Regions from separate parts of the Dorea sp. 210702-DFI.3.17 genome, predicted to be linked through region 1. Evidence: riboswitches for the same ligand, from Rfam matches in the RefSeq annotation. Region 1 holds a riboswitch; each other region holds the start of a gene.
What was found. Region 1 has a riboswitch for thiamine pyrophosphate ahead of thiC (phosphomethylpyrimidine synthase ThiC). Riboswitches for the same ligand answer to the same signal wherever they lie in the genome.
Positions count from the first base shown of each region.

Region 2: it holds a riboswitch for thiamine pyrophosphate, as region 1 does, so the genes downstream of both, thiM (hydroxyethylthiazole kinase) here and thiC (phosphomethylpyrimidine synthase ThiC) in region 1, are expected to answer to the same signal.
Region 3: it holds a riboswitch for thiamine pyrophosphate, as region 1 does, so the genes downstream of both, thiS (sulfur carrier protein ThiS) here and thiC (phosphomethylpyrimidine synthase ThiC) in region 1, are expected to answer to the same signal.

Region 1 is NZ_JAJCNB010000001.1:302,095-308,434, reverse strand. It holds gene LI149_RS01465 (sensor histidine kinase) at 1-533, shown strand, start outside; gene LI149_RS15890 (ATP-binding protein) at 534-761, shown strand; gene LI149_RS01460 (LytTR family DNA-binding domain-containing protein) at 758-1,576, shown strand; gene thiC (phosphomethylpyrimidine synthase ThiC) at 1,700-3,010, opposite strand; TPP riboswitch at 3,164-3,274, opposite strand; gene lepB (signal peptidase I) at 3,525-4,085, shown strand; gene LI149_RS01445 (uracil-xanthine permease family protein) at 4,131-5,531, shown strand; gene LI149_RS01440 (P-loop NTPase) at 5,841-6,340, shown strand, end outside.
Region 2 is NZ_JAJCNB010000041.1:13,738-20,077, forward strand. It holds gene cytX (putative hydroxymethylpyrimidine transporter CytX) at 1-528, opposite strand, end outside; gene thiD (bifunctional hydroxymethylpyrimidine kinase/phosphomethylpyrimidine kinase) at 544-1,347, opposite strand; gene LI149_RS13470 (HAD family phosphatase) at 1,371-2,090, opposite strand; gene thiE (thiamine phosphate synthase) at 2,084-2,728, opposite strand; gene thiM (hydroxyethylthiazole kinase) at 2,715-3,536, opposite strand; TPP riboswitch at 3,627-3,738, opposite strand; gene LI149_RS13485 (GreA/GreB family elongation factor) at 3,864-4,364, opposite strand; gene LI149_RS13490 (Cof-type HAD-IIB family hydrolase) at 4,380-5,174, opposite strand; gene LI149_RS13495 (N-acetylmuramoyl-L-alanine amidase) at 5,189-6,058, opposite strand.
Region 3 is NZ_JAJCNB010000023.1:16,509-22,848, reverse strand. It holds gene LI149_RS10970 (hypothetical protein) at 1-868, shown strand, start outside; gene LI149_RS10965 (YitT family protein) at 955-1,809, opposite strand; gene LI149_RS10960 (hypothetical protein) at 1,981-3,096, shown strand; TPP riboswitch at 3,166-3,272, shown strand; gene thiS (sulfur carrier protein ThiS) at 3,597-3,800, shown strand; gene LI149_RS10950 (thiazole synthase) at 3,866-4,651, shown strand; gene thiH (2-iminoacetate synthase ThiH) at 4,724-5,965, shown strand; gene LI149_RS10940 (methylated-DNA--[protein]-cysteine S-methyltransferase) at 6,030-6,340, shown strand, end outside.

The DNA.
Region 1 (6,340 bases):
TGATACCGATTGCATCGATTCCGGCACAAATGATTTGGAAATCAACCACATTTAATCTGGCGACAACGCTGGCGCTGATCTATATTTGCATTAGTGTCCATATGGCACAGTATGATCGGATCGTGAAACAGGAAAAGCTTCTGATACAGCAGGAACATGAATTGTCCATGAATCAGATGCAGATGATGATTGCCCAGATCCAGCCACATTTCCTATATAATTCGCTGACAGCACTGGCGCAGCTTTGCAGCAAAGATCCAAAAGAAGCGAAGAAGGCAATCATCAATTTTGCGGATTACTGGCGCAATCATATAAACGCAATTGACAAAAAAGAATCAATTCCATTTGAAGAAGAACTAAAATATGTTAAAATATATTTATATCTGGAACAGCTTCGATTTGGAGATGATCTGCATGTAGAATATGATCTGCAGAAAACTGATTTTAAAGTACCAATGTTATCTGTGCAGCCTTTTGTTGAGAATGCAATAAACTGGGGAGTTGGACAGAAAGAAGATGGGGGAACTGTTTGAATTACGACAAGAGAGAATGAAGAACAGATTGAACTTTGCGTCATAGATGACGGAGTCGGGTTTGATATATCAAAGATGGAAGAGCAAAGTGATGGAAGACAGCACATAGGAGTCCGTAACGCAAGAATCCGGTTTCAAAAGATGTGCAATGGAACTGTAGATATTTACAGTGAGAAGGGAAAAGGAACTAAAATACGAATTAATTTACCGAAAGGGGGACAATCATGAACATTATAATAGCGGATGATGAACCATTGGCATTGGAGATGACGTGCGAAGCTGTCCGGGAGGTATGCCCGAAAGCAAATATTTACCCGTTTAGCAAACCGTCCAGATTACTGGAGTTTGCAAAGGAGACGAGATGTAAAATCGCATTTTTAGATATCTGTATGCGTGGTGTGAGCGGCATCGATGTGGCAAAACAGTTAAAAGAAATTATTCCGGACATTAATATTATCTTTGTTACAGGATATGATGAGTATACAAAAGACGCAATGGCAATACATGCCAGCGGTTATATTGAAAAACCAGTAACGGCTGGGAAAGTCAGAAAAGAGACGGAAGATCTTCGCTATCCATTGCCGGCTGAAAATGAACCAAGATTGAAAATTCAGTGCTTTGGCAATTTTGAAGTATATGACAGAACTGGAAAGCCGGCACATTTCAGCAGATCGAAGGCGAAAGAGGTAATGGCATATTTGGTGGATCGCAACGGTTCTTCCTGCTCAGTGAAGGAACTGGCAGCAGTTTTATTTGAAAATGAACCCTATGATAAAAAACAACAGTGGTATATTCAGAAGATTTTGTCATCCCTGCAACAGACGTTGAAGGAGCTGGAAGCAGAAGACGTAATAGAGAAAAGCTACAATAATATTGCCATTGTTCCGGAGATGATCGACTGTGACTATTACAAATTCAATAAAAAAGATGTAGAGGTTATGAATGCATATAAAGGGGAGTATATGTCACAGTACGAATGGGCTGCGTACAATAAAAAGTATCTGAATGACATTCATAAGAGATGGAAAAAGGAAAATAAATAAAACAGATTTTAGAGAAAAAGCTTCCAGATGAAATGTATTTGTATCTGGAAGCTTTTTCTATGTATCCCTTTTTCTTATGTATTCTATCTCCTGAGAAGATTCCTGCTATAAGTGGCAGGTGAATTACAAAATATCGATGTATTCGCCGGCAAGTGCTTTGTTCATGCTTCGTACGGCACAGAATTTACCACACATACTGCATGTATCGCTGTGGTCATCCTCCGGACGGCGGCTGTCGCGGATTGCTCTTGCAGTATCCGGGTCAAGAGCACAGGCGTACTGTGCTTCCCAGTCCAGTTTCTGGCGTGCATCAGCCATTTTATCATCAATATCTCTTGCGCCAGGTATACCTTTGGCAATGTCTGCAGCGTGGGCGGCAATCTTAGAAGCAATGATACCTTGTTTTACATCGTCTACATTTGGCAGTGCCAGATGCTCGGCAGGTGTTACGTAGCAAAGGAAAGCAGCACCGTTCATGGCAGCAACTGCGCCTCCAATGGCAGCAGTAATATGGTCATATCCAGGAGCAATATCTGTGACGAGTGGTCCAAGTGTGTAGAATGGAGCGCCCATACAGATGCTTTGCTGAACTTTCATATTGGCTGCGACCTGGTCAAGCGGTACATGTCCAGGACCTTCGACCATGACCTGTACATTATGTGCCCATGCACGTTTTGTCAGTTCGCCGAGGCGTACAAGCTCTTCAATCTGGCATACGTCTGTGGCATCGGCCAGACATCCCGGGCGGCATGCATCACCAAGGGAGATGGTAACATCGTATTCTTCACAGATATCCAGAATTTCGTCGAAATGTTCATAGAACGGATTTTCTTCTCCGGTCATGCACATCCATGCAAATACAAGACTTCCTCCGCGGCTTACGATATTCATTTTACGTTTGTGTTTTTTGATCTGTTCAATAGTTTTGCGGGTGATTCCACAGTGCAGTGTTACAAAGTCCACACCGTCCTCAGCGTGAAGACGTACTACATCGACGAAATCCTGTGCAGTCAGAGTAGCAAGATCTCTCTGATAGTGGATGACGCTGTCATAGACCGGAACAGTTCCGATCATTGCCGGACATTCGTGTGTCAGCTTCTGCCGGAAAGGCTGAGTGTTGCCGTGGCTGGATAAATCCATAATGGCCTCTGCTCCGAGATTTACAGCACTCATCACTTTCTGCATTTCGATATCGTAATCTTTACAGTCTCTTGAGACTCCGAGATTTACATTGATCTTCGTGCGAAGCATACTGCCGACGCCTTCCGGATTCAGACATGTGTGGTTTTTGTTGGCACAGATTGCAACCTTGCCTTCAGCAACGAGCTTCATCATCTCGTCAGTGGACATATGCTCTTTTTGAGCAACGGTCTTGATTTCAGGCGTGAGAATTCCTTTTCTGGCTGCATCCATTTGTGTAGTGTAGTTTCTCATGTTCATTTTGCCTCCATTTTCATTTTTTGTCTGAGTTTTTCTATAGCGGTACAAGGTGGTGTCCCCAATGTATCGCTTTTGGGTTTGCCAGGAAATGTAATTTCCTGATGAAATAACGCAAAAAAAGAAGGTGCGTAGAGCATCTTCCTTAATTATCGCGTTAAGATATGTTCCCTACGTTGGCATTATCCAAATCAGGTTATGGGTCGAAGCGGAATTACGCTTCCTCTCAGCCGGTTTTCACCAGCTCCCCGTATGTAATTTTCGAAATGTCCATGAAATGATATGTATTGCATGGAACGTTCCGATTCACCAGTTATTATAGACCTGAAAAAACGTAAAAGCAAGATGAAAATGTGATTTTTGCCATTTTTGCCATAACTGGAAGCATTGAAAAATAGAAATAGAAATTAGTTTCCTGCATAGGGCAATGTGTGGTAGAATAGAAACATCTTGTGAGCTGTAACACATGATATTTTGAAAAGAGAATGTTCAAGTAGAAGGGAAGATATATATGAGTGGAAAGAAAGGGAAACATGAACCGGAAAAAGAAGGGGTACTTGCAACGATATGGGATTATGCCAAGACATTTCTTATTATTTTTCTGGTCGTGTTTGCACTAAATAAACTGGTCTATATCAATGCGGTGATTCCGTCTGAATCTATGCAGACAACAATTATGAAGGGAGACCGGATCATCGGCAGCCGGCTTGCATACAAATCAAAAGATCCGCAGAGGTTTGATATCGTCATTTTTAAATATCCGGATGATCCATCTAAGATATTTATAAAAAGAGTCATTGGTCTGCCTGGGGAGACTGTGGAAGTGAAAGACGGAAAAGTATACATAGATGGAGCAGAGAAGCCATTGGATGATAGTTTCTGCAACGAAGTACCAATCGGAGACTTCGGACCATATGAAGTTCCACAAAACTGCTATTTTATGATGGGGGATAATCGTAATAACAGTTTGGATTCCAGGTACTGGAAGAATCATTTCGTAGAAAAAGATGCGATTCTTGCAAAGGCCGTTTTCCGCTACTGGCCGTTCAGTGAGGTTGGTAAGGTTGAGTAGACCGGACTAATAAAAGTAAGAAAAAGGATTTGAGAGGGAAAAACAATGAGTACAACAAACAAAGAAGAAAAAGTGGCAGATGTCAGTACGGAGAATATATACCGGCTGAACGGAAGAGTGCCACTGAAAAAAGCAATTCCATTCGGGCTGCAGCACGTACTGGCTATGTTTGTATCAAACCTGGCGCCGGTGCTGATCGTTTGCAGTGCCGCGCTGGTAAGAGGAACAGGGGAACATTTGACTTCAGCAGAGATCACCCAGCTTTTACAATGTGCTATGTTCGTGGCAGGTATCGGAACATGTATGCAGTTATATCCGGTGTGGAAGATCGGGTCTGGGCTTCCGATTGTTATGGGAGTCAGCTTTACGTTTCTTGGAAGTCTGTTAGTAATCTGTACCAATCCGGAACTTGGATATGAAGGGATGGTTGGTGCTGTTATTTTAGGCGGTATTTTTGAAGGACTGGTGGGGCTTAGTGCCAGATACTGGAAGCGCTTCCTGACACCGGTCGTATCCGCGTGTGTAGTTATCGCAATCGGACTTTCGTTATTGTCCGTAGGTATGGATTCCTGGGGCGGCGGAAGCGGAGTTGCTGATTTTGGCGCATGGTATCATCTGGTTGTTGGAGCATTTACCCTGATTGTATGCCTGATAGCCAGATATTTACTGAAAGGGGTATATAAGAATCTGAATGTCCTGGTAGGATTGATTCTTGGATATCTGTTGGCGATCATTTTTACGGTTGCAGGTATTGCGCCGATGGTAGACTTTTCTGGAATTACAAAGACTGTACAGGAAGTTGGAGTCTTCAGTCTGCCGAAGCTGGTCTTTCTGACCAGCCATAAACCAATCTTTGATCTGGGAGCATTTTTGACAATTGCTATTGTATTTCTTGTATCTGCGGCAGAGACAACTGGTGCAACAAGCGCCGTATGTACCGGTGCTTTGGATCGCGAAATCAAGATGGAAGAATTGCAGGGGTCACTTGCTGTAGATGGATTCTCCAGTGCACTTTCCGGCTGCTTTGGATGTCTGCCGTTGACTTCTTTCAGCCAGAATGTAGGACTTGTAACGATAACGCAGGTCATCAACCGGTTTACGATTTTGATGGGAGCATTTATTTTGATTTTGTCATCACTTTTCCCGCCGCTGGGAGCATTTTTTAATTCCCTGCCACAGGCAGTTCTTGGTGGCTGTACAGTTATGATGTTTGGTTCTATTATGTATGAAGGAATCAAGATGCTCAAAGAATGTGAGTTCGATGACCGGACGATGGTCATTGTATCACTGGCATTTGCGATTGGTGTAGGACTGACACAGACATCCGGAAACTTCTTCAGTGCATTTCCACATGAGGTGGGAGATATCTTCAATGGAAATGCAGTGGCAGGTGTGTTTGTAGTCTCTCTGTTGTTGAGTTTGTTTTTGCCGAAAAAGAAAAAATAATTTTGTGAATAAAATAGCATATGTTGACCAAAAGTAGTTTGGCAGGTTATAATAAACAAAGATAATTTAAAAGAAAATAATTAAAAAAGACTCTGACGGCAAGGTGATCCGAGCGGGAATAGTCGAATATATCAGACACAGGGAAGATACAGTTGGGGAAAGTGCATCTTCCTTGTACAAGAATCCATCATGCAGAAATCGCATCTGTACAGATTTCTCAGGGTGAATACTACTTTAGTGGCAGATATAAGGACTTTTTTCCGGAAGGAGAAAGGTCCTTTTTCGTTGGGGGAAAATTGGGAGAAAGACATGTTAAAGGTAGCGATTTACGGAAAAGGTGGAATAGGGAAATCCACAGTAACTTCGAATCTGGCGGCAGCATTTGCTACAATGGGGAAAAGAGTCATCCAGATAGGCTGTGACCCGAAAGCAGATTCTACAATTAATCTGCTGGAAGGAAAGCCTCTTCGTCCGGTCATGAACTATATGCGGGAGGAAGACGAAGAACCGGAGAAATTAGAAGATATTTCAAAGGAAGGATTTGGCGGCGTACTCTGTATAGAGACAGGCGGCCCGACGCCGGGACTGGGATGTGCTGGCAGAGGTATTATCGCAACATTCCAGCTTCTGGAAGATTTGAGACTTTTTGAGACATATAAGCCGGATGTAGTGCTCTACGATGTTCTCGGAGATGTTGTGTGTGGCGGCTTTGCAGCACCGATCCGGGAAGGCTATGCAGAAAAAGTATTGATTGTAACATCTGGAGAAAAGATGGCGTTGTATGCGGCTAATAACATTTCCAGCGCAGT
Region 2 (6,340 bases), on a different contig from region 1:
ACCAAATGTCATGCTGTCATCCGATGGTACACCTGCTCCGTTTCCTGTGAAGATAACTTTACAAAGAATCAGTGTCAGGATAAATAATGCTGCCATAGCAACCGTGTTGATTTTTCCAAGATTTGTAATTCCAATAACAATCCAAAGAATGATCAGCGCTCCGATGACCAGGCACCAAATCCAGCGTCCAGTATTCATAACACCATCTGCTGCCAGTGCTCCATCATAAATCATAATCGCCGTCCAGCCCACAAGCTGCAGCACATTTAACACTGCAAACAGAATACTTCCCTTCTGTCCAAAACTCATTTTTACAGTTTCCATTGCACTTTTTCTGACTTTACCACCGATTACACCTGCCAGGAATAACATAAGGCAGCCGATGATATGTCCTACGATAATTGCGAGAAGTCCTTTTCCCATTCCAAGTGGTGCCAGATAAGTTCCGGTCAGAATCTCCGCAATAGAAACGCCTGCTCCAAACCAGATCAGTCCATTTTCAAATAAACCTGTTCTTTTTTCTTCCATGATGTCTGTCCCTCTTTATGCTTCTTTCTTATATTCTCCCGTAATTGCAAATCCGTGATCCATAGGTCCGCTTCCTTTTCCGAGATCCAGCATCGCAGCCAGCGCTCCGGAAATGTAATCTTTTGCACGCTCTACGGATGTGTCCATATCAAATCCTTTTGCAAGGTTCGATGCAATGGCACTGGAAAGTGTGCAGCCGGTTCCATGTGTATTCGGATTATCAATACGTTTTCCGTTGAACCAACGATAATCGCCGTCACGATAAAGCAGGTCATTTGCATCATTCAACTTATGTCCGCCCTTGCAGAGAACTGCGCAGTGGTATGTATCACTGATTTTCTTTGCAGCCTCGATCATATCATCTGCTGAGTGGATCTCCATTTCCGCCAGAACTTCTGCTTCTGGAATATTCGGTGTCAGAACACTGGCAATTGGAAGAAGACGTTTCTTTAAAGTTCCGATTGCCTCTTCACTGATCAGCTTTGCTCCACTTGTTGCTACCATAACCGGGTCAACGACGATATTTTTTGCTTGATACTCTTTCAGTTTATCTGCAATTTTCTCAATCAGCGCACTGGAAGATACCATTCCGATCTTCACTGCGTCCGGATAAATATCTGTAAAAATGTTATCTAATTCCTCACCCATAAATTCCGGTGTCACTTCCATAATACCCGTCACACCTGTCGTATTCTGTGCGGTTAACGCTGTGATTGCACTCATCGCATAAACGCCATTTGCAATCATTGTCTTAATGTCTGCCTGAATTCCTGCTCCACCACTGGAATCACTTCCGGCAATTGTTACTGCTGTTTTCATTATTTTACCTTTCCTTTTTTACTCTATTTGAAAAATATATCTGCCTCTTTGAAGCTTTCCATATAAATGTCTGCTTCTTCGCGGATCATTTCCTGATCTTCTTTACTTTCTTCGTCATACACGCCAATCGTATGATATCCTGCCAGTTTTGCTGTCCGGATTGCATACAATGCATCTTCAAAAACATACAGTTCTTCCGGATTCCTGCCTAAAAACCCAGCTGCCATATGATAGACTGCCGGGCTCTGCTTTCCGGCTCCTGCCTGCGCGCATGTAAAAATATGTTTAAAATACTGGCTTACCCCAAGACGGATAAATGCATGTTCCAGGTGATCTTCATCACTGGCTGTCGCTGCCACGACCGGAATCTTTCTATCTGACATTTTTTGTAGAAATTCTTTTACTCCGGCTTTTAACGGTGCCTCGTAATAATAGAAATCTCTCACTACATCTTTGATCCCCTGACTGATTTCTTCTACAGATTGTTCAAGCCCATAGCGTGTCCGCATATATAATGCAGCCTCCGGGATAGACATATAATAAATCTTCTCGGCAAGTCCAGGCTCTGCTTCAATCTGCTGACTCGCAAGGTATCTCACTCCTGCGTCCTGCCAGATGGACATAGAATCCAGAACTGTCCCGTCTATGTCTAAGATAACACCACCCATATTCTGTACGGGAACTTTTCCACAACATTTCTGCTCTGATGCATTTTTCTCCACGTCAGATTTATTTTCTAACATGCTTTCACCATCTTCTCAGTGGCTGCTTTCAGCTCTTCTGTCGCTTTCTTAATATCCGGTTTTGCGAAAATAGCGCTGATAACTGCGATTCCACAAAGTCCACAGCCTGACAACTCCTGCACATTATCTTTTGTGATGCCGCCAATTGCGATAACTGGAATATCTACAGCCTCACAAATTGCTTTTACCATCTCATGGTCAACTTCTACTGCGTCATCTTTGGAACTGGTCGGAAATACAGCTCCGACTCCAAGATAGTCTGCTCCGCGCTCCTGAGCTAAAAGTGCCTGCTCCACTGTCTGTGCTGAAACTCCGACAATCTTATCTTCACCAAGCTTTGCCCGGACATCTCCTGCTTCCATATCACTTTGTCCTACATGAACTCCGTCCGCGCCAACTTCCAGTGCAAGCTCCACATCATCATCCAGCACAAACGGTACCTGGTACTTTGCACACAATTCTTTGATTTCCTTTGCCTCCTGAAGAAAAGCATCATGATCGAGATGTTTCTCACGAAGCTGTACAAATGTAGCTCCACCTTCCAGTGCCTTCTCAACCTGACTGTAAAGTGTCTCTGCGTTCAGCCAACTTCTGTCTGTCACTGCATAAAGCAGCAAATCTTTTTTATCGCACTTCATATTTTGCTCCTTCGTCTAACTGCTCTTTTGTCATGTTATAAATAGCATCAATAATTCTATTTCTATAGGTAGAATTACCGTCACCTTTCTGCATGTAACTCCAGCCAATCTCACCGGCAAGTCCCATCGTACAAACTGCCGCTGCTGCCGCCTCAAGCTTCTGCTCAGGATTTGCAACAAGATATGCTGTCATCAGTCCAGATAACTGGCAGCCTGTTCCTGTAATTCTTCCCATTTCCGGTCGTCCATTACGGATCACGTAACATTTTCTGCCGTCGCTGACAAGATCAATCGCTCCTGTAATTGCAACTATACTTCCGGATTTTTCAGAAAATGCTTTTGCAAATGCAACTGCTTCGTCCAGATTTTCTTCTGTCACTGCGTCAGCTACATCAGCGTCAACACCCTTTGTAGTACCGCTTCCTGCAGCTAATGTCTTGATTTCGGAAATATTTCCACGGATTACATCAAACTTTATTTCCTGCATCAGGTTGACAGCTGTATTCGTTCTAAGAGAACTTGCTCCTGCACCAACCGGATCAAGCAGAACCATGTGATTTAATTCATTTGCCTTATGACCTGCCGCCAACATTCCTTCAATCGTTCTTACATTCAGCGTTCCAATATTGATGTTCAGACCTCCGCAAATTGCAGTGATATCCTGCACGTCCTGCGGCTCATCTGACATGATTGGGCTTGCACCACACGCAAGAATCACATTTGCTACATCATTGACCGTAACATAATTCGTAATATTATGGACAAGCGGTCCTTTTTCTCTAACGTTCTGTAAACATGTACCTAGCATAATTCTCTCTCCTTTTTGTGTTGTGAACATTCGCTGATTTTTACATTGCTAACATAAATAGCAGATATACCTAATAAAAGATATACCTGCTAACATTTACGCATCTTTTTCCCTACGTTGGCATTATCCAAATCAGGTTGCAGGTCAGGGCATTCAGCCCAATCTCAGCCTGCTTGATACGCAAGCCCCCTGTTGTTCGTTATTCATTTCATATATATTATACATAATAGACAAAATTTTACAAGTTTATTAATTATAGCACACTTTTCTCTTATAGTATATACATATTTCCTTTGCAATATTCTCAAAAATATTTTTTCACTTTTACTAATATTTTCTTAACGTATCATGACTGTCATCGGTAGTCTTATCAATCCTCTTTACTACCACATAATATCCGTCATCTCCTGCCGGTATTTTCACGCGGTCACCAACTTTATGTCCAAGTACTGCTTTTCCAAGCGGTGACTCGATGCTGATCAGTCCTGCCAGGGAATTTCCTCGGACACTTGTCACAATCCGGTATGTCTCCACTTCTTCATCATCTTCAAAATAAAGATCCACGGTATTATTAATTCCTATCTCGTCTTCTTTTGAATCATCAGACACAATGTTGGCAGTTTTTAACATTCTCTCTAGATAACGGATACGGCTTTCGTTGCGGTTCTTATCCTGCTTCGCTGCTTTATACTCAAAGTTCTCGCTCAAGTCTCCCTGTGCTCTTGCCTCTTTTACTGCTTCCAGCTCTTTTTTACGGACAACAATCTTTCGGTACTCAATTTCTTCCTTTATTTTCTTTACATCACTTTCTGTCAGTTGTTCTCCCATATGATACAGTCCCTTCTATATTAATTGATAATGTTTCATTGCTTTTTCAATTCCGTCATTCATCACACTGTCCGTCACATATTCTGTATATGGATCCAATACAGAATCATGCTCTTTCATCGCTACTGTATGTGTGGCGTATTCGAACATCGCCAGATCATTGCTGCTATCTCCAAATACATATATCTGATCCATGTCATAGCCAAGATATTTCCTCATATACTCAATCCCGGTCGCTTTTGTATATTGCTTTTGAATACACTCATAACTTCCATGTCTCCGATCGATGACTGCCAGATCGTCACGGACTTCCTCTATGAATTTTACTACATCACTTGTCTGATCAGAGAGTAAGAACATTTTATCATAAATGAATCCGCCATCCTCTATATATTTCTTACAGCCTAATCCCCAAGCTTTTCCCATGCGCTGTCTGATATCTTCGATTTCCGGAAAACGGGAACTATTTTGGGGAAAATATAGATCGTCACTGGCTTCCAGAACTCCTTCCATATGACACTCCTGAATCACCTGTATGTAACGTCTGCACTGCTCCTTGGTCAGTGTACTGTGCATCAGCACATTTCCCTGATAAATGATTTCCGTTCCACACCCACACACATAACCATCTACTGGAATATGCTTCATGGAATCCAATGTATTACAAGATGTACGACCTGTATTGATAAACACAAGATGGCCGTTTTCTCTCGCCTGCTTCAATGCACGAAGTGTACTTTCCGGCACTATCTTCGTCTGTTCGTCAATCAATGTACCATCCACATCAAAAAATAATGCTGCTTTTTTCATCTGTCAAAACTCCCTTATCTCGTAATTCCAAAATACTGATCCACTCCATTGGCAATCCCGGTTACGATCTGCCACTGATATTCGTCTGTCGCCATCTTCTGATCTTCCGTCGGATTACTCATATATCCCATCTCCACAATGGTCGTCGGAACCTGTGCCCAGTTGATTCCACTCATGGTATCTGTCTCCCAGACACGCTCTCTTTTTGCTCCGGTTGCTGCCACCATCTGATCTAAAACATCTGTAGAAAGTGCCTGACTTTGGGAATATAGATTTCCATTGTATGGATTGGAAGCAGTCTGACAAATCGTCATCATGCCATTGGCACTGCTGCTATCTGAACCATTGGCATGAACACGGATAAATGCATCGGCATTGGCATTGTTTGCAATCTGTGCACGCTCTGCATTCGATACATTTACATCGTTCGTCTCTCGTATCATCAAAACATCATACCCACGGTTCATCAATTCTTCTTTCAGCTTCATAGAAACAGCCAATGTCAGTTCATATTCCTGAAGCCCTGATGTCTTGCCACTTGTCCCGGAAGCCACCTTTGCTTTCATTTCAGAAGAACCTGGACCGACCGGTTCTTTCTCGCTATTCCCCTTTGCCTGATGTCCTGCATCAATCGCAATCAAATGTCCATTTTTCTGCGGCTGTTGTTCATTCGCCTCTTCTGCCTGTGATTGTCCGTCTGGCTGTGAAGCCTGTTCCTGCATATCTGTCTGTTCCTCTTGTATATTGTCTTCTTTTTTATCTTCTATATTTAATACCAGTTTGTCTGGATCTTTTTCCTTTGTCTTCGTTTCTTTTTCTGTTGTCCCACAGCCTGTAAGTACCATAAGCACTACAAGTCCCAGTAACAATACTCTTTTTTTCATATTCCACCTCCGTAAGTACTATTCTACCATAACTTTATTATTTCTTAAGTGGTTTTTTATAAATTTTCGATTTGTTTAAGAGTTTCAACATACTTTCGTCACATTTTCCGCTTATACTAAATGACAGATAGTTGAGAAAGACATCAGCTATCACCCCTCATAGAAGTGCGAAAAGCACTTACTCTCATTCCTTTATATAACTATAACAGCACACGAAGCCTCGCCGGGAACGCACCCGCGGGGCTTCGCTGTGTCTAGAACACTCCTTTCATATCTACTCTT
Region 3 (6,340 bases), on a different contig from region 1:
AATTGAAGAGTCGAACAATGAAGTATACCGCCTGGAGGCATCACTTCAGATTTCTCGTAATAACGAGGAAAAGCAGTATGAAACGATGAAGACTCGTATTAAGTACATGTATGAAAATGGTTCAGAGACAATGATCACTATGCTGTTTACTGCAGACAGTATGGGAGACTTCCTCAACAAAGCCGAGTTCATTCAGAACATTACCGATTATGATAAGGAAATGTTGGAGAACATGATGGAGATACGTCAAGGTATCGAGACGCAGGAAGAGGATCTTAAGAGCCAGCAGCAGGAACTGACAGATTTACAGAGTCAGTTAAATACTGAGCAGCAGAATCTTCAGGCGAAAGCAGCAGCAACTTCCACAGATCTTGCGACTGTGAATGCGCAGCTTCAGGCAGCGCGTGAGGCACAGGCAAAGCAGGAGGAAGAAGCGCAGAAAAAAGCACAGGAAGAAGCGGCAAAGCAGGCATCAGCTTCCACTGGAAATAATACTTCCGGAAGCAGTTCCAATAATAACAGCTCTTCCAAACCTTCTAATTCCGGAAGTAATAATAACTCCGGGAGCAGTTCCAGTAATGGAAAGTATAATATTCCTTCCGGTGGTCTGACCCCATCCAAAGGGAGAATCTGGTTTAACGGACATACTGAAACCTATTATTCACAGAAGGTACTTCCGGGAGCAGGACTTAACATTCCGGGACGTCATATTGCGAGTGACGGAACAATCCGTGACAAAGATGGTTATATTGTACTTGCCAGTGATGACTATCCAAAAGGAACCGTGGTCGAGACATCTCTTGGAGCTGGAAAAGTTTATGATAGTGGAAGTGGAAAAGGTAATATCGATTTGTATACCGACTGGTAGGAAAAGAAAGAGTGAGAACTCATATGACAGAAAAATTGCTCAGACCGTGTAAGGTCTGAGCAATTTTTTGTCATATAGAATGTGTACTAAATTTTTGGCTGATACCGCATATTGGAAACTTTGTAGATTGTGATAAACGCCTTAGGATCCACCTGATTGATGTATTTCATCAATTTCTGGTATTCTGTTTTATCCACAATGGTGATAATTTCATTATGCTTTTCCATTGTGTAAGCACCGATGGCTTCATAGATAGTAGCCCCGCTGTGCAGTTCATATAAAATGAAGTGGCGCAGCTCTTCTTCTTTCTGGGTGATGATGCAGACGCGCCGTTTCATATCTTGATTGAAGATAAAGTGATCCAGTACGATTCCGTTAAAATAAGTACCGAGGACACTTAAAACTACAGTTTTCTTATCGTACACAAGTGCTGCGGACAGAGCCACACACATACCGGACAGTGACATAGCTTTTCCGAGATCCATATGCAGATATTTGTTCATGATTTTGGCTACAATATCTAGTCCGCCAGAAGAGGCATTTCGATTGAACAAAATTGCAAGTCCGACGCTTACGACCAGTATATAACAGAGTACATCTAGTTCCTGGCTGTCGGTCATGGAGTAAAAATCCGGGAAAATCTTTTCGAAAAGCCCCAGAAACAGTGGAAGCATAATGCTTGTATAGACAGTTTTTGCTCCGAATTCCCGACCGCATGTAAAGAATCCGATAATCAGAAGCACTATATTTAAGATCATAGTGATTGCTGACAATGGAAGCGGTACAAAGTTTGACAGAATGATTCCAAGACCAGAGATACTGCTGACAGAAGCGTGGCTTGGTACAAGGAAGAAGTAGACTGCAGCGGCAATAATTGCCACAGCAAGCGTCAGAATCAACGTTTCCTTTACAGAGTCTGCGTATTGATTTTTCTTATTCATATGTAACAATCCCCCACAAATAACATTTGCAACATTCATTTGCAAAGTATATTTTAACTGGTTCTGTGTGGAATAACAAGGTGTCTGTTGTATAAAATTGACAGAGATTTATAAAGAGCAGTATAATTAAAAAAGTAATAGCAAATGAGGGGATGGATTGGGAGGAGATGTATGGGAAAAAGAAAAGCCGTTTATTGGATCCTTCTTGCTTTGATAATGGTTACAGTGACAGGTTGTGGCTATACGCTGGAAGAAAAGAGAGAAATGAAGCGTTATGAAAAGCAAGGACGGGAAAATGCGAAAAATTATATAAGAGAAAAATATGGAATTGATGCAAAGATTACAGAGATAAACTGTGAGAAATACAGTTCAAGTCCGGTGCCGGATTTTTTCCCTTCTCCCACCGGAAATGTATTCGTGAAAATGAAGTACAAGGGGGCAGATTTTTTAGTTGCGATATCAGGGCAGAAAAAGAATACGGACGGGCTTGATAACTATCAGTTTCAGGAGATTGCCACAGCATTTGCACAAGAAATGTATAACATCACAGGACTTCACGCAGAGAGTGCCTATGTATGTTATGGTGAGTATGGAACGGTAAAAGACGAAAAAAATGGAATGATCCACACATTTTATGATGGGGATAATCTGGCAGAAGTCTTACAGAAGGAATCTGCAAGAGCTGTTGTATCTTATGCCAATCAGGACGTAGAACAGATTCCTGTATCGCAGATAAGTCAGAAGACAGGCGTTGATACAATATTGCTTACGGATTACGAGAGCCGGGAAGCATATCAGACGGTTGGGTGTCCATATTATAACCTGGCTGGCTGGCCGATTGAAAATGGAATAGAGAATCAACTATATCTGATGAATGGATATCGTGTTGTGGGTGCGGGTGAAGATACCTATGTAAAATGTGAGAAAAAAATTCAGGAGGATATTATCCTGATTACAGAAAATCCAAAGGATCAGATCATACTTGAAAAAACCAGTCTGGATTCACAGGAAAATTGGAATGGGAATGGATTTATTGATGCGAAGCAGGTGGCCAGTGCCTATACATTTGACACAAATTCTGAAAAAGTATATGTGTATTTTCCGGTGGAAAAACTGGACACGAAAGAAGTGAAAGAAGCTCAGTTAGTCAAGCAGTATCAGTACAAAGGAGAAACATGCTATGACAATATCATCAGCAAAGTGACTGATAATGGCAAGTATATTCATGGCATCGTCTATACAAGAGACGAGACGGAGATAAAAATATCCGTGTTTATAGATCAGTAGGTGAAGAAAGCAATGAAGAAATTACCGAGTGCTCTTGACACAAAATAAAAATCGATTTATACTAGGCATTGTAAATAAAAGGGGAGCTTGTGATAGCAGGCTGAGAGGAAGTCTTCAATTTCGACCCAGAACCTGATTTGGATAATGCCAACGTAGGAACGTATAAGATGATATTACGGGAGATACCTTGGTGTATCTCCTTTATTTTTTCATAGGAAAGACCTTGTTATGTTAATATATTAAAGCAATTGTTAAAAAGGTCTTTCTTATAAAATAAAACGCTCCGCGAGGATGCGCACTCGCGCGAATGAGAATTTTTCTAAGCAGGTACAAATTATAGAATATAGGAAATTTTGAGAGTGAACAGAGTTCATGAAGGGGTGCACCACCGCGGGTGTATTTCTTTGTGAACTCTGTTTTATATAATAGGAAATTACATTTCCTTTTATATAAAAAGCCTCCGGCAGGAGGCGCACTCACATTTCCGGAAAGGAGCAGCCATGATTACAGTCAATGGAGAGAACAGAATATTGGAACATCCAGTGTCGGTAACGGAATACTTGAAAGCATGTAATTATATTCCGGTGCAGGTAGTAGTAGAATTGAATGAGGAGATCATCAAAAGAGAAAATTATGATACAACTGTACTGAAAGATGGAGATGTTGTAGAGATTCTGCATTTTATGGGCGGCGGAAGCTTCTAAGCTTCACGATATGCGAATAGCAGGTATCATAATTTATGAGTAAACAAAGAAAGGTGGATAAAAAAATGACAACAACAAACACAAATGAAGACAAATTAATCCTGGGAGGACATGAATTTACTTCCCGTTTTATTATGGGATCTGGAAAATTTTCATTGGAGCTTATGAAAGCATGTATTGAAAAAGCAGGAGCACAGATCGTAACACTTGCTTTGCGCCGTGCTAATGAAGGCGGACTTGCTAATATTCTGGATTATGTGCCGAAGGACGTAACACTTCTTCCGAATACATCCGGTTCCAGAAATGCGCAGGAAGCAGTTCGTATTGCAAGACTTTCCAGAGAGCTGGGTTGTGGAGATTTTGTAAAGCTTGAAGTTATTCACGATTCGAAATACCTTCTTCCGGATAATTACGAGACAATCAAGGCAACAGAGATCCTTGCAAAAGAAGGGTTTGTTGTTATGCCATACATGTATCCGGATTTGAATGCAGCCAGAGATCTGGTAAATGCAGGGGCAGCCTGTGTGATGCCTCTTGGTTCTCCAATCGGTTCAAATAAGGGAATTTGTACAAAAGAGTTTATCCAGATTCTTATTGATGAGATTGATCTTCCGATTATCGTTGATGCAGGAATCGGTCGTCCGTCACAGGCATGTGAAGCTATGGAAATGGGTGCTTCAGCAGTGATGGCCAATACTGCTATTGCGACAGCAGGAGATGTCCAGGTTATGGCTGAAGCGTTTAAAAAGGCAATTGAGGCAGGAAGAAGTGCTTATCTTTCCGGATTAGGAAGAATACTGGATAAAGGAGCAAGTGCGTCTTCACCATTAACAGGATTTTTGCATGAGTAAATTGCACTGATAACAGAATACAAGTATAAAGATATACAAGAAAAGATATACGAGAGGATCAATGTAACAGCGATGGTAGAAACAATGCAGACCAGTAAAAAAGATGGTCATTTTAATGAAAGTATTGTAAATGAAGAAATACTGGAAGATATGAAAAAGAATCGTATCGATCATATGAAGTATCTTCCGGATATGGAGCAGTTGGAAGAATCTGATGTGATGGACCAGGTTATTTCTGCAATGAAAGCATATGATTATGATAAATATACAGAAGCAGATGTAAGAAGAGCACTGGCGCATGATAACCGGATACCAGAGGATTTTCAGGCACTGCTTTCGCCGGCAGCACTTCCGCTTTTAGAGGAGATTGCGCAGCAAGCACAGATTGAAACAAGAAAGCATTTTGGAAACAGTGTGTATATGTTCACGCCAATTTATATTGCAAACTACTGTGAAAATTACTGTATTTACTGTGGATTCAACTGTTATAATAAGATTCGCCGTGCACAGCTTAATGAAGAAGAGATTGAAAAAGAGATGGCTGCTATTGCCAAGACCGGACTTCAGGAAATATTGATTCTTACAGGTGAGAGTAAGACAAAATCTAATGTGGAGTATATTGGAAAGGCATGCGAGATTGCACGAAAATATTTTAAAGTGGTAGGTCTTGAAGTATATCCGATGAATTCGGATGAGTATGCATACCTTCATAAATGCGGAGCAGATTATGTGACAGTCTTCCAGGAGACTTACAATTCAGATAAGTATGAAACATTACATTTAGCAGGACATAAAAGGATTTTTCCATATAGATTGAACACACAAGAACGTGCACTTAAGGGTGGCATGCGAGGTGTTGGTTTTGCGGCACTTCTTGGACTGGATGATTTTCGCAAAGATGCTTTCGCGACAGGTTATCATGCATATTTGCTTCAAAGAAAATATCCGCATGCAGAGATTGCATTTTCTTGTCCAAGATTGTGTCCAATCATCAATAATGATCGCATTAACCCGATGGATGTTCATGAGCCGCAGTTACTTCAGGTAGTCTGTGCATATCGTCTGTTTATGCCATTTGCAAGTATTACGGTGTCTACAAGAGAATGTGCCCGTGTTCGTGATAATCTGGTAAATATTGCAGCGACCAAGATATCCGCAGGAGTCAGCACAGGAATTGGAAGTCATGTGGAAGATATCGAAGATAAAGGTGACGACCAGTTTGAGATTTCAGACGGAAGAACGGTGGATGAAGTGTTCGATGCGCTGAAAAAGAATGGTTTACAGCCAGTTATGAATGATTATATATATTTGTAGATGTGAAATGTCAGACTACAAATAAATATTTTTTTAATGATTGCAGGGAACGGAGGTTTTTAGTATGAGAACGCGAGAAGAAGTTTTGCAGTATGCGCTATCTTTCCCGAATGTGTATGAAGAAAGACCATTTCGCGATCAGGGCTGGCAACTGGTAAGAGTAAAAGGAAGTAAGAAAACATTTTTATGGATTTATGAAAGAAATGGATATGTTAATTTAAATGTTAAAGTTGATCCGCAGTGGAGAGATTTCTGGCGCAGTACTTATGCCTCTGTTATTGCAGGGTATCATCAGAATAAAGAACATTGGAATACCATCATTTTAGATGGTTCTATTCCTGAAAATGAGATTCAAAGAATGATTTCCGAGAGCTA